3 linked regions of the Alkalihalophilus pseudofirmus genome follow. The protein of the gene in region 3 interacts with the protein of the main gene of each other region in a pairwise test. Links are inferred from orthologs where the notes say so. Each region holds a gene or a part of one and is shown on either strand. Other genes may lie near its edges.

Region 1 (2,995 bases), 290 kb from region 3 along the record:
GTCAACAACTGGGCTGATTACGCCAATCGTATCACATGTCTGGCCTTGTGTTTCTCCGTGGTCAATAAAGCATCGAAGACATGGTGTTTCACCCGGAATAAATAGAGCCGACATCCCGCGCGCACTTACAGCACCTCCATAAGCAAAGGGAATTCCTTTTTTAAAGCATGCATCATTTAATAAGAAGCGCGTTTTAAAATTATCTGTACCATCTAATACAAGATCTACCCCGTCCATTAACGAGTCGATATTCTCAATCGATGCATCACAGACAATCGCATCAACTTCTACATCAGAATTAATTCGTTTTAGTTTTTCTTTGGCAGCAATGGCTTTTGGAAGATGCTTCGCTACATCTTCTTCATCAAAAAGCATTTGTCTTTGCAGGTTGCTTTGTTCAACATAATCACGATCTACAATTCTAACCATGCCGACACCTGCACGAACAAGATGGTTACTAAGAACCGTCCCTAATGCACCGACCCCAATCACCAGCACTTTTTGATCACTTAATTTCTTCTGACCGCTCTCACCGATCGGCTGAAACAGCATCTGTCTAGAATAACGTTCATAGGTGTTTTCCATTCCCTTTCCTCCTTACAACAAAAGCCAGGCTACTCCTATACCTAAAAGGGCGCCTGAAGCTGTACATGCTATATTTACAACATCATTATTAAGCCATTTAAGCCCTGACATATACTCTGTTTGACTCCCGCAATGCTCAGTGGCTTCTGTCTCAATGCCGCATTCCCTGCATTTATACAGAACTTGAAAAGATGCACCAACTAATGTATCTATAATATTTCCTAAAAAGCCTACAACCGTTAATGCAATTAATAGGACATGACTGTTATGGTAAGCACTCCACCATCCTAAGATAGCAAATACAGATATGAGAAAGCTGCCAGCAAAGGCAGCAGCTGATCCTAAAGCTGTTATCGCCCCTGATGTACCAGGTTCTACTCGCTTCCAAGTGAGAATATGCAAAGGGCGCTGCCTGCTTAATGTTCCAATCTCAGAAGCCCACGTATCTGCATTGGCTGCAGCAAGACTTGAGACAAAAGCAAAAATCCAGATGGGTGAAGGGTTGAATCCATAAAAAAGCGCCATTAAGGCAGCTACTCCCCCGTTCGCCGCAACTTGCCACGCATCTCGCCTATCCCCTTTTTCAATAACATCACTCGCCTTTCTCCCTCTCCACAATGAGCTCCACATACTCGAAGTAATAAAGAAAATAGCAAGCACCATCAGTCCATAAAACCCTAGTCCAAATGCAATGCACCACCCAACCACTACAGCTGCCAAAGCCCCTGATACTGTCAACTTTTTAAGATAGTAAGCTGCAGCTGCCAATAGAACGACGCCGATATATAACCCTGCCATTACAGCAATACTCCATTAGGTGCGAGCAGGTGGTCCACTTTTTGGTCATGAGCTTCTGTTGGCAATTTATCAACAAGCTGACAAAAATATGCGAGTGCAGCTGTCACCCCGTCGTAGCTTTTTAAATATGTATCATAGTAGCCGCCGCCATAACCAATACGGTATCCAGCCTTATCAAAACCTAACCCAGGAACGATCATAAGATCAATTTGACTTGAATCTACTTTATGACATTGATCTGGCTTAGGTTCAGATAAGCCAAAAAAAGTAGGTTCTAAGTCTTTGAATGAAATGATGCTGTAGAAAGTCATCTCTCTTGTCCCTTTAATTACTTTTGGTACGGCTATACGTTTTCCCGCGTACCAAGATGCTTCAATTAATGAAGTTGTATCTAATTCTCTGCCTTTAGAAATAAAGAGACCGATTAATTCAGCCTTCTGATAGTAGCTCTGTCTTTTCATAAGATCGCAAAGATTGTTTGATTCTTCTTTTGCTGTTGAATCTGAGAGCTCTTCCATGTTTCGTTTAAACAATTGCCTATAATCAGCTTTTGATTTCATGTCACCCTCACTCCCTATATCGTCAAAACCATACGCAATTCACTCATGTATTTTATTTATAAAGGTACTTTATCTACGAATAAATTCTACCCTATGTTTCATTTTAAATAAATTTTATGTATAAAAATAGATGGGATCTTTAAAAACAGGCCTTCGCATCTAAGCGAAAGCCTATCTCTTTCTTCATTTAAACAAAAGATGCAACAAAAAAATAAGCAGTGGAAGAATCCAGCTGCTTATTTTGTCTCACGGTGAAGAGTGTGACGCTTTAATCGTGGGCTGTATTTTTTAAGTTCAATACGCTCAGGATTTTCGCGTTTGTTTTTTGTTGTAATGTAGTTACGATCGCCTGTCTCAGTGCAAGCAAGAGTGACTTGTACACGCATCCGTTATCCCTCCAAACTTAGCTATAGCTTACTTCATACTTGAATATGATAGCAAATCTACAGAGAGGGATCAAGTGTTTTTTCTTTACAGCGGAAATTCTTCTCTTTTATTTAGTTTTATTTCTGAAGAAATTCATTAATGAATGTTTCACTGCCCACCATTGATCGGCTGACATCCATCCATTGATCAACCCTCGTTTCTTCATGACTGCTTAAATTCAACTTTACAGCCATTACACTCTCATGCGATTCGGCACACAATGGCCTAACTATTGTATGTCCATTGTCCTCTTGCCATACTGAATCGATTCCGCCAACAGCATATTCAACTGCACTTGCTTTCATCCCTTTAACAAACGTAGTCGTATAGTGAGGATGGCTGTAGTGAACTAACGCTTTTGATTCAGGAGCATAAAAGCTCATTGCTCGCTTTGTATTGCCGAGAAAAGGTTTCTGATGCAGAACTAATACAATTTGCTGGCTGTTTGCTTCTTCATTTCGGATAAATACCTGTCTATGATAGCCGCATCGATTTGTAATGTCACGTTCAATGATCGTTAGATGGAGGTGCAGTTTAGGGTGATACGCAGTAAGTAATTTAATCCCTCCTGCCCTTCGATACAGCGGCGCGAATCTCCACACGTCTTCTCTCAGCCAGCTCGTCCG
Region 2 (2,957 bases), 2.5 Mb from region 3 along the record:
AAAGCCAAGGCTACCATACCAACATCAGCATTACCTGACTCAACATATTGATAGGCTTGTCTAATATTTTCCGCATAGACGAGCTTTTCTTCTATCTGCTCCCAAATTCCCCATGACTCTAATGTCTCTTTAGCTGCCTTTCCGTAAGGCGCGTGTTCAGGGTTAGCAATCGCAATGGTCCCTACCTCATCGCTTAAAAGATATTGCTGCGCTTGCCCGCTTTCTAATAAGAGACTTTCCTCTTCATACATCAATACATTACGGCCAATGGCATAATAGTGTTTTGAATCAGCCAGTATTGCTTCTTGCTCAATCAACTCATCAATATACGATTCATGTGCAGCTAAAAACAAATCATAAGGCGCACCCTCGTTGATTTGCTGAGTAATCAATCCAGTAGAACCAAACGTAAACTCAAGAGGAATCCCCGTCTCATTTGTAAATTCCTCCCCCGCCTCCGTCAATGCATGATACAAATCGGATGCAGCTGCAATATATAACGGTTCATCTTCATCATTTGCGTTAGTACAGCCTGTCAAAATAAATACATGTAAAATAAAGAGTGTGCCAATTAGTTTATTTATCATCTTGCTTTTAGCCTTTCTATTGTGGTCTGTCATTTGTGGTCTGTCATTTGTCATCTGTTTATAAATAGTATGTACAACCTACTCTATTCTACCTTTTTCCAAATTCCATTTGAAGGCATTTGCTCATTTTTAAAAATATTCCCATAACAGCTATTAATAAAATAGAGTGGCTTTGACTTTAAAAGATAAAAATATGTTAGAGGAAATTTGCCTCTGGCTGAACGTTACTTCGCTGTGTTGTTGCTCGTTTAAGGAATATTGGAAATGAAGAATTCATAAATTCAAAACGTTAAGTGCCTTAAACATGGGTTATAGCGTAGTCTTCGCTCCTGAAATATGCTTCGCTTTCCGCGGTGAGCGAGTACCTGTAGTGGAGATCAACAATTACTGCAAGGGGACCCATTTTCCAGTGTATTTATTTCTGTTATGAGTGAAGACGATGAGAATGCTGCCGTGACGCCAGTGGAAAGCGTGTGCCTGCAGCGGAGCTCAACAACCACTATAAGGGCGCAGGAAAAACTCCCTTCAGATCAACTTTTTCTAAGGGAGTTACATTAATTAGCGATTCGTTCGTCTTCTAAGTTAAACCTTTTCGTTACATCCTATTCTTTTAACGATTTGGGAGCTGCCATTCAATCGGTTCTTCACCCATATCTGTTAAGATGCTATTGATCTTTGAAAATGGCCTGCTTCCAAAAAATCCGCGATGGGCTGACAGCGGACTCGGATGTGGAGCTGTAATGATATAATGATGATCATTTGTAATTCGCTTGCTTTTTGCTTCTGCATGCTTACCCCAAAGCACAAAAATGACAGGCTTTTCTCTTTCATTCAGAAGGTCAATCACCCGATCGGTAAAAAGCTCCCAGCCGCGCCCTTTATGTGAAGCTGCTTGTCCTCCCCTTACCGAGAGAACAGTATTTAATAAAAGAACACCTTGCTCTGCCCAGGGAACAAGATATCCGTTATTAGGAATCGAAGCGCCGAGATCTTCTTTTAATTCTTTAAACATATTTTGAAGAGATGGCGGGATGCGGACATCAGGCCTCACTGAAAAGCTTAGTCCATGTGCTTGATCAGGTCCATGGTAGGGATCCTGTCCAAGAATGACCACTTTTGTATCACGGTAAGATGTTAATTGAAGGGCTTCAAAGAGGTGATGCATTGAGGGATAAACTATTTCCTCTTGGTATTCCTTTTTTAAAAACTCGCGGAGCTCTTTATAATAAGGCTGCTCAAACTGATCTTTAAGCAGTTCGTTCCAATCATTTTTTAAGATACTCATACCTGTTTACCTCCATGTTATATCTAAGTTTTTTTAGTAGTATAACATGGGACAAACTAAATGCTTTTGTCTCACTAAATAAGTAGTATAAAAGCATTAGGACACATCTGTCGAATTCTAAGATTAAACAGGACAATATAACTGAATATTCAAACTATTATTGTGAGAATTTTACAGCTGTGGTACAATCAGAAGTGACATATATTCCATATTTATCCTTACTTTATAATGCACCTATGCAGACTCTTATAACACGAGTCCTACCAGTCGTTCTTCTACTGTGTAGGGCTCTTTTTGTAAAAAAGGGGGGGATAAAAGTGATGGAGTTGCTTGAGCAGTTGTTGACGTTGTCCGTACTTGCTGCCACTTGCTTCTCTACCGTCATGTTAGGTATCAAACATTTAAAAGAGATTAAAAAGAAACCTAAAAAGAGAAGACGATTCCCTTGAGGAAATCGCCTATATGAGATTTTTTTGCCTACGAGTAAAGTATAATACCGAATAAACTAATTTATACAACAAACTTTCTAAATTTTCAATCTAATATAAGTGTATTTATATTGTAAGTGTAAATGGGATATATGTCGAGCATTTTAGCACTTTTTATCAAAAAAATTCTTATTCACTAGGGGGAGTCGCATTGAGTAAAGTGAGCCTGATTCCATTCAAAGTTGAGAAGGTTCTAAATGACACAAAGGTTATTCCGCCCGGTATTGAAATGATTGAAGCACCAGCCGTATGGGAGGCTGGATATAAGGGTGGTAATACTGTTGTAGCTGTTCTAGATACAGGGTGTGAAACGACCCACATCGAATTTAAGGATCAAATTATTGACGGTCGTAACTTTACTACAGATGATAACAGCGACCCTGATAATGTAGAAGATTCTAACGGTCATGGTACTCACGTATGCGGAACCGTTGCTGCCTGTGAGAATGACAAGGGCGTCATTGGTACCGCCCCAAAAGCGAAACTGCTCGTTGTAAAGGTGCTTAGCGGACAAGGGTACGGAGATACAAAATGGGTCATTGAAGGGGTTCGTTATGCGATAAATTGGCGTGGACCAAACAATGAACGAGTTCGTGT
Region 3 (3,143 bases):
ATGACTTTCTATTTATGTCTCGATAAAATCGGAACATTTCGTTATTAATTAGTCATTGTACCAAAAAGACCAGCTTGCGTCTAAGGAATTTTAAGGTTTTGCTCTTTCTAAAACAGCAAGTTTAGAGATACCGAATAAATGAATGCAGGTAATGGTTATACTAAAATAGGAATTTCTTAGTAAAAGGGGCGCTCGCCATTGAAGAAGTCAACGACAAAAAGCGGCACAAATATTGACGAAGTGAAAGAGTTAAACGCAAAATCAGGACTTACTTATAATGAAGTGAAGGATAAAGTGTTAAAAGCTTATATCAACAAACAACTAAATGAAGATCAATCATGATCCTAATACAAAAAGGATAAACCAGCTATTACAGCGGTTTATCCTTTTTTCTTATAAAAAAACGTGTCTTCCGTTTCAAAATGATATTGATCAGCATGAAAAATCTGCTCAGTGCTTCCTACAAATAATACACCGCCAGGACGCAACGCTTGGCTGAATTTTTGATATAATTCATGTTTTGCTTCTTCAGTGAAATAAATCATGACATTTCGGCAAATAATCAGATCGTACTGAGTTCCAAATGAATCAGATAAAAGATTCTGCTGTTTAAATGTTACCGCTCTTTTTACTTGATCACTAACCTTGTAGCCCATAAGCTCCTTCGTAAAATAGCGTGAAAGCACTCCTGGAGGAACTTCTTTTAATGAGCGATCCGTGTAGAAACCAACTTGAGCTCTTTTCAGAATTTCTTTATCTAAATCTGTTGCTAGTATGGACACCTCAGACAAAGGCATAAAAGAGGCCATAATCATCGCTAAAGTATATGGTTCTTCACCTGTTGAACAAGCCGCACTCCATAGCTTCGGCTTACTGTTTTCAGCTAGCAGCCTTGGCAAAATCTTTTCTTCTAACACCTCCCATCGCTTTTTATTACGGTAAAATTCCGAGACATTTATCGTCATACGCTCTAAAAACTCATGAAATAACGATGAATCAGCAGCAAGAGCTTGGTAGTAGCTCAAAAAGGTAGAGTACCCTCTTTTATCTCGAAGGGATTCCAACCTTCTTTTCATCTGTGCTTCTTTGTAAAGTGCTAGATCTATGCCGGTTTTTTTCTTAATTTGCATGATGAATTGTTGATAGTCTGCAGTCATCTGTCAGGTCCCCTTACCTTAAACAATCGGTTTCATTTTTTCCACATTAGGTATATCGGCTGATTTAAACCGATCGTTTACACAAAAAAATACCTGCTCAGCTGAACAGGTATGGATCATCCTTAAACCCACTTACTTACAACTTTTTCATAGTTGTTTAACTCTGCATCTTCAAAGAAGATTCCGATTTCACGCTTCGCGCTCTCAGGAGAGTCAGAACCGTGAATAACATTCATAGCTACTTGTACACCATAATCACCGCGGATCGTTCCTGGTGCAGCTTCAGCTGGGTTTGTTGCTCCCATCATTGTACGAGCAGTCGAGATCACATTTTCACCTTCCCAAACCATTGCGAAAACTGGACCTGAAGTAATGAAATCAACTAGCTCTCCGAAGAAAGGACGTTCTTTATGTTCTGCATAATGAGTCTCTGCAAGATCTTTTGTAACCGTCATCAATTTAGCGCCCACTAATGTAAACCCTTTCTTTTCAAAGCGCGAAACAACTTCTCCGATTAAATTACGTTGTACTCCATCAGGCTTAATCATTAAATATGTACGTTCCATTTAAAACACCCTCGCTCTCATAATCATAAACTATATATTAATTAACTAATCAACTAACCTCGTTTATTATAGCAAACATTCTAAACACTCTCAATCATTATTTTACAGAAATATTCAATAAACCGCATTCATTTCCAGTTGTATATACAAATAAAGAGAGCACTCTGGCTCTCTACTTTAAAATTTCCGTTTTCCGATATAGGCCGCAATCTCTTTTAAATAATTCTTCGCTTCACAATCAGGCAGTTTTTCTAAAGAATCATAGGCTCTTTGGAGGAAGCGATCACTCATCTCAATGGAATAATCGATCCCCCCTGATTCTTTTACCGCTTTTAAGATGGGCTCCATATCAATATTTTCAGGAAATTCATTATTAAGCATGTTTTTAATTAAATGTGAAATCTCTTCATCATGATGCATGGCATAGAGTGCAGGAAGCGTGACATTCCCCTGCCTTAAATCATCGCCTGCAGGTTTGCCTAATTGCTTTTCTGTACCAACAAAGTCTAGGATGTCATCTGTAATTTGAAAAGACATCCCCACATTGTATCCAAAGTTATATAAATGCTTTTGAATGAATGGGTCTGCATCTGCAGCTAATGCACCCAGCTCACAGCTCACGGCAATTAATAAAGCAGTCTTACGTTTAATCCTTCTAAAATAGACTCTTAAGTTCTGCCCCCAGTTATATTGATCACGGATCTGCTCTACTTCTCCAATACACATCTCAACAAGCGTATTAGACAACACTTGATGAACGCGCGGGTGATCAAAATAAGCAGATGCTTCGACTGCCTTTGCAAAAATATAGTTACCTGTATACATCGCTACTTTGTTATCCCATTGAGATTTCACTGTACGTTTGCCCCGCCTAAGTTCAGCATCGTCAATGACATCATCATGAACCAAAGAAGCCATATGTACAAGTTCTAAGGGAACAGCAATATTTTTCAACACATGTATATCGTATGTACCAAATTTAGCAGCAAGCAACACAAAAACCGGACGAATCCGTTTTCCCCCTGCCTTTAAAAGATGGGTTGAAGCGTTTTTCAGGACATCATGGCGTGCTTGAACAGAAGCTTCTAGCTCTTGTTCGATAATTGTTATATCTGATTGAAATTGCATATAAATATCGGCTAGTTTCATCTTATCCACCTTACTACGCAAGGTCAGCTTCCTACAGCTTTCCAAACATGTATTGATTCAACAGGTTCACTTAAATATCCTAAATCATAAGCAAGCTGATAATAAAGCATTAACCCTCGCTGTTCTCTATTACTAAAATCATATATTAAATTGTTAAAGTAGTCTTCCCAAAAAGATTTATCGCCGCCATAGGTCTTTAAAATATCTTGAATCATAGGCTGATAATGACTCTTTTCACTTCGCTTTTTACTTTCGAGAAATGATCGATACA

The links.
Region 1: the proteins of ndk (region 3) and PQ478_RS06110 interact in binary tests that used the Escherichia coli proteins (3 or more experiments, as listed by UniProt). The link is inferred for Alkalihalophilus pseudofirmus from one-to-one orthologs.
Region 2: the proteins of ndk (region 3) and PQ478_RS20550 interact in binary tests that used the Escherichia coli proteins (3 or more experiments, as listed by UniProt). The link is inferred for Alkalihalophilus pseudofirmus from one-to-one orthologs.

What each region holds. Positions count from the first base shown.
Region 1 is NZ_CP117835.1:1,185,278-1,188,272, reverse strand. What follows is about bases 164-2,995. They hold PQ478_RS06110 (5-formyltetrahydrofolate cyclo-ligase), read right to left. Parts: upstream 1,944-2,995; coding sequence 1,383-1,943; downstream 164-1,382. Other genes in these bases: PQ478_RS06100 (hypothetical protein), read right to left, coding at 2,447-2,995; rpmG (50S ribosomal protein L33), read right to left, coding at 2,180-2,329; PQ478_RS06115 (DUF92 domain-containing protein), read right to left, coding at 598-1,383; PQ478_RS06120 (thiazole biosynthesis adenylyltransferase ThiF), read right to left, coding at 164-585. Outside these bases: more of PQ478_RS06120, read right to left, coding at 1-163. UniProt on the Escherichia coli protein: Involved in the removal of 5-formyltetrahydrofolate.
Region 2 is NZ_CP117835.1:3,945,913-3,948,869, forward strand. The notes cover bases 36-2,829. They hold PQ478_RS20550 (uracil-DNA glycosylase), read right to left. Parts: upstream 1,873-2,829; coding sequence 1,198-1,872; downstream 36-1,197. Other genes in these bases: modA (molybdate ABC transporter substrate-binding protein), read right to left, coding at 36-587; PQ478_RS20555 (hypothetical protein), read left to right, coding at 2,190-2,321; PQ478_RS20560 (S8 family peptidase), read left to right, coding at 2,512-2,829. Outside these bases: more of modA, read right to left, coding at 1-35; more of PQ478_RS20560, read left to right, coding at 2,830-2,957. UniProt on the Escherichia coli protein: Excises uracil residues from the DNA which can arise as a result of misincorporation of dUMP residues by DNA polymerase or due to deamination of cytosine.
Region 3 is NZ_CP117835.1:1,474,415-1,477,557, reverse strand. Bases 2-2,981 are described here. They hold ndk (nucleoside-diphosphate kinase), read right to left. Parts: upstream 1,724-2,981; coding sequence 1,280-1,723; downstream 2-1,279. Other genes in these bases: PQ478_RS07635 (menaquinone biosynthesis protein), read right to left, coding at 2,896-2,981; hepT (heptaprenyl diphosphate synthase component II), read right to left, coding at 1,901-2,872; PQ478_RS07650 (CheR family methyltransferase), read right to left, coding at 381-1,157; PQ478_RS07655 (hypothetical protein), read left to right, coding at 199-342. Outside these bases: more of PQ478_RS07635, read right to left, coding at 2,982-3,143. UniProt on the Escherichia coli protein: Major role in the synthesis of nucleoside triphosphates other than ATP. The ATP gamma phosphate is transferred to the NDP beta phosphate via a ping-pong mechanism, using a phosphorylated active-site intermediate.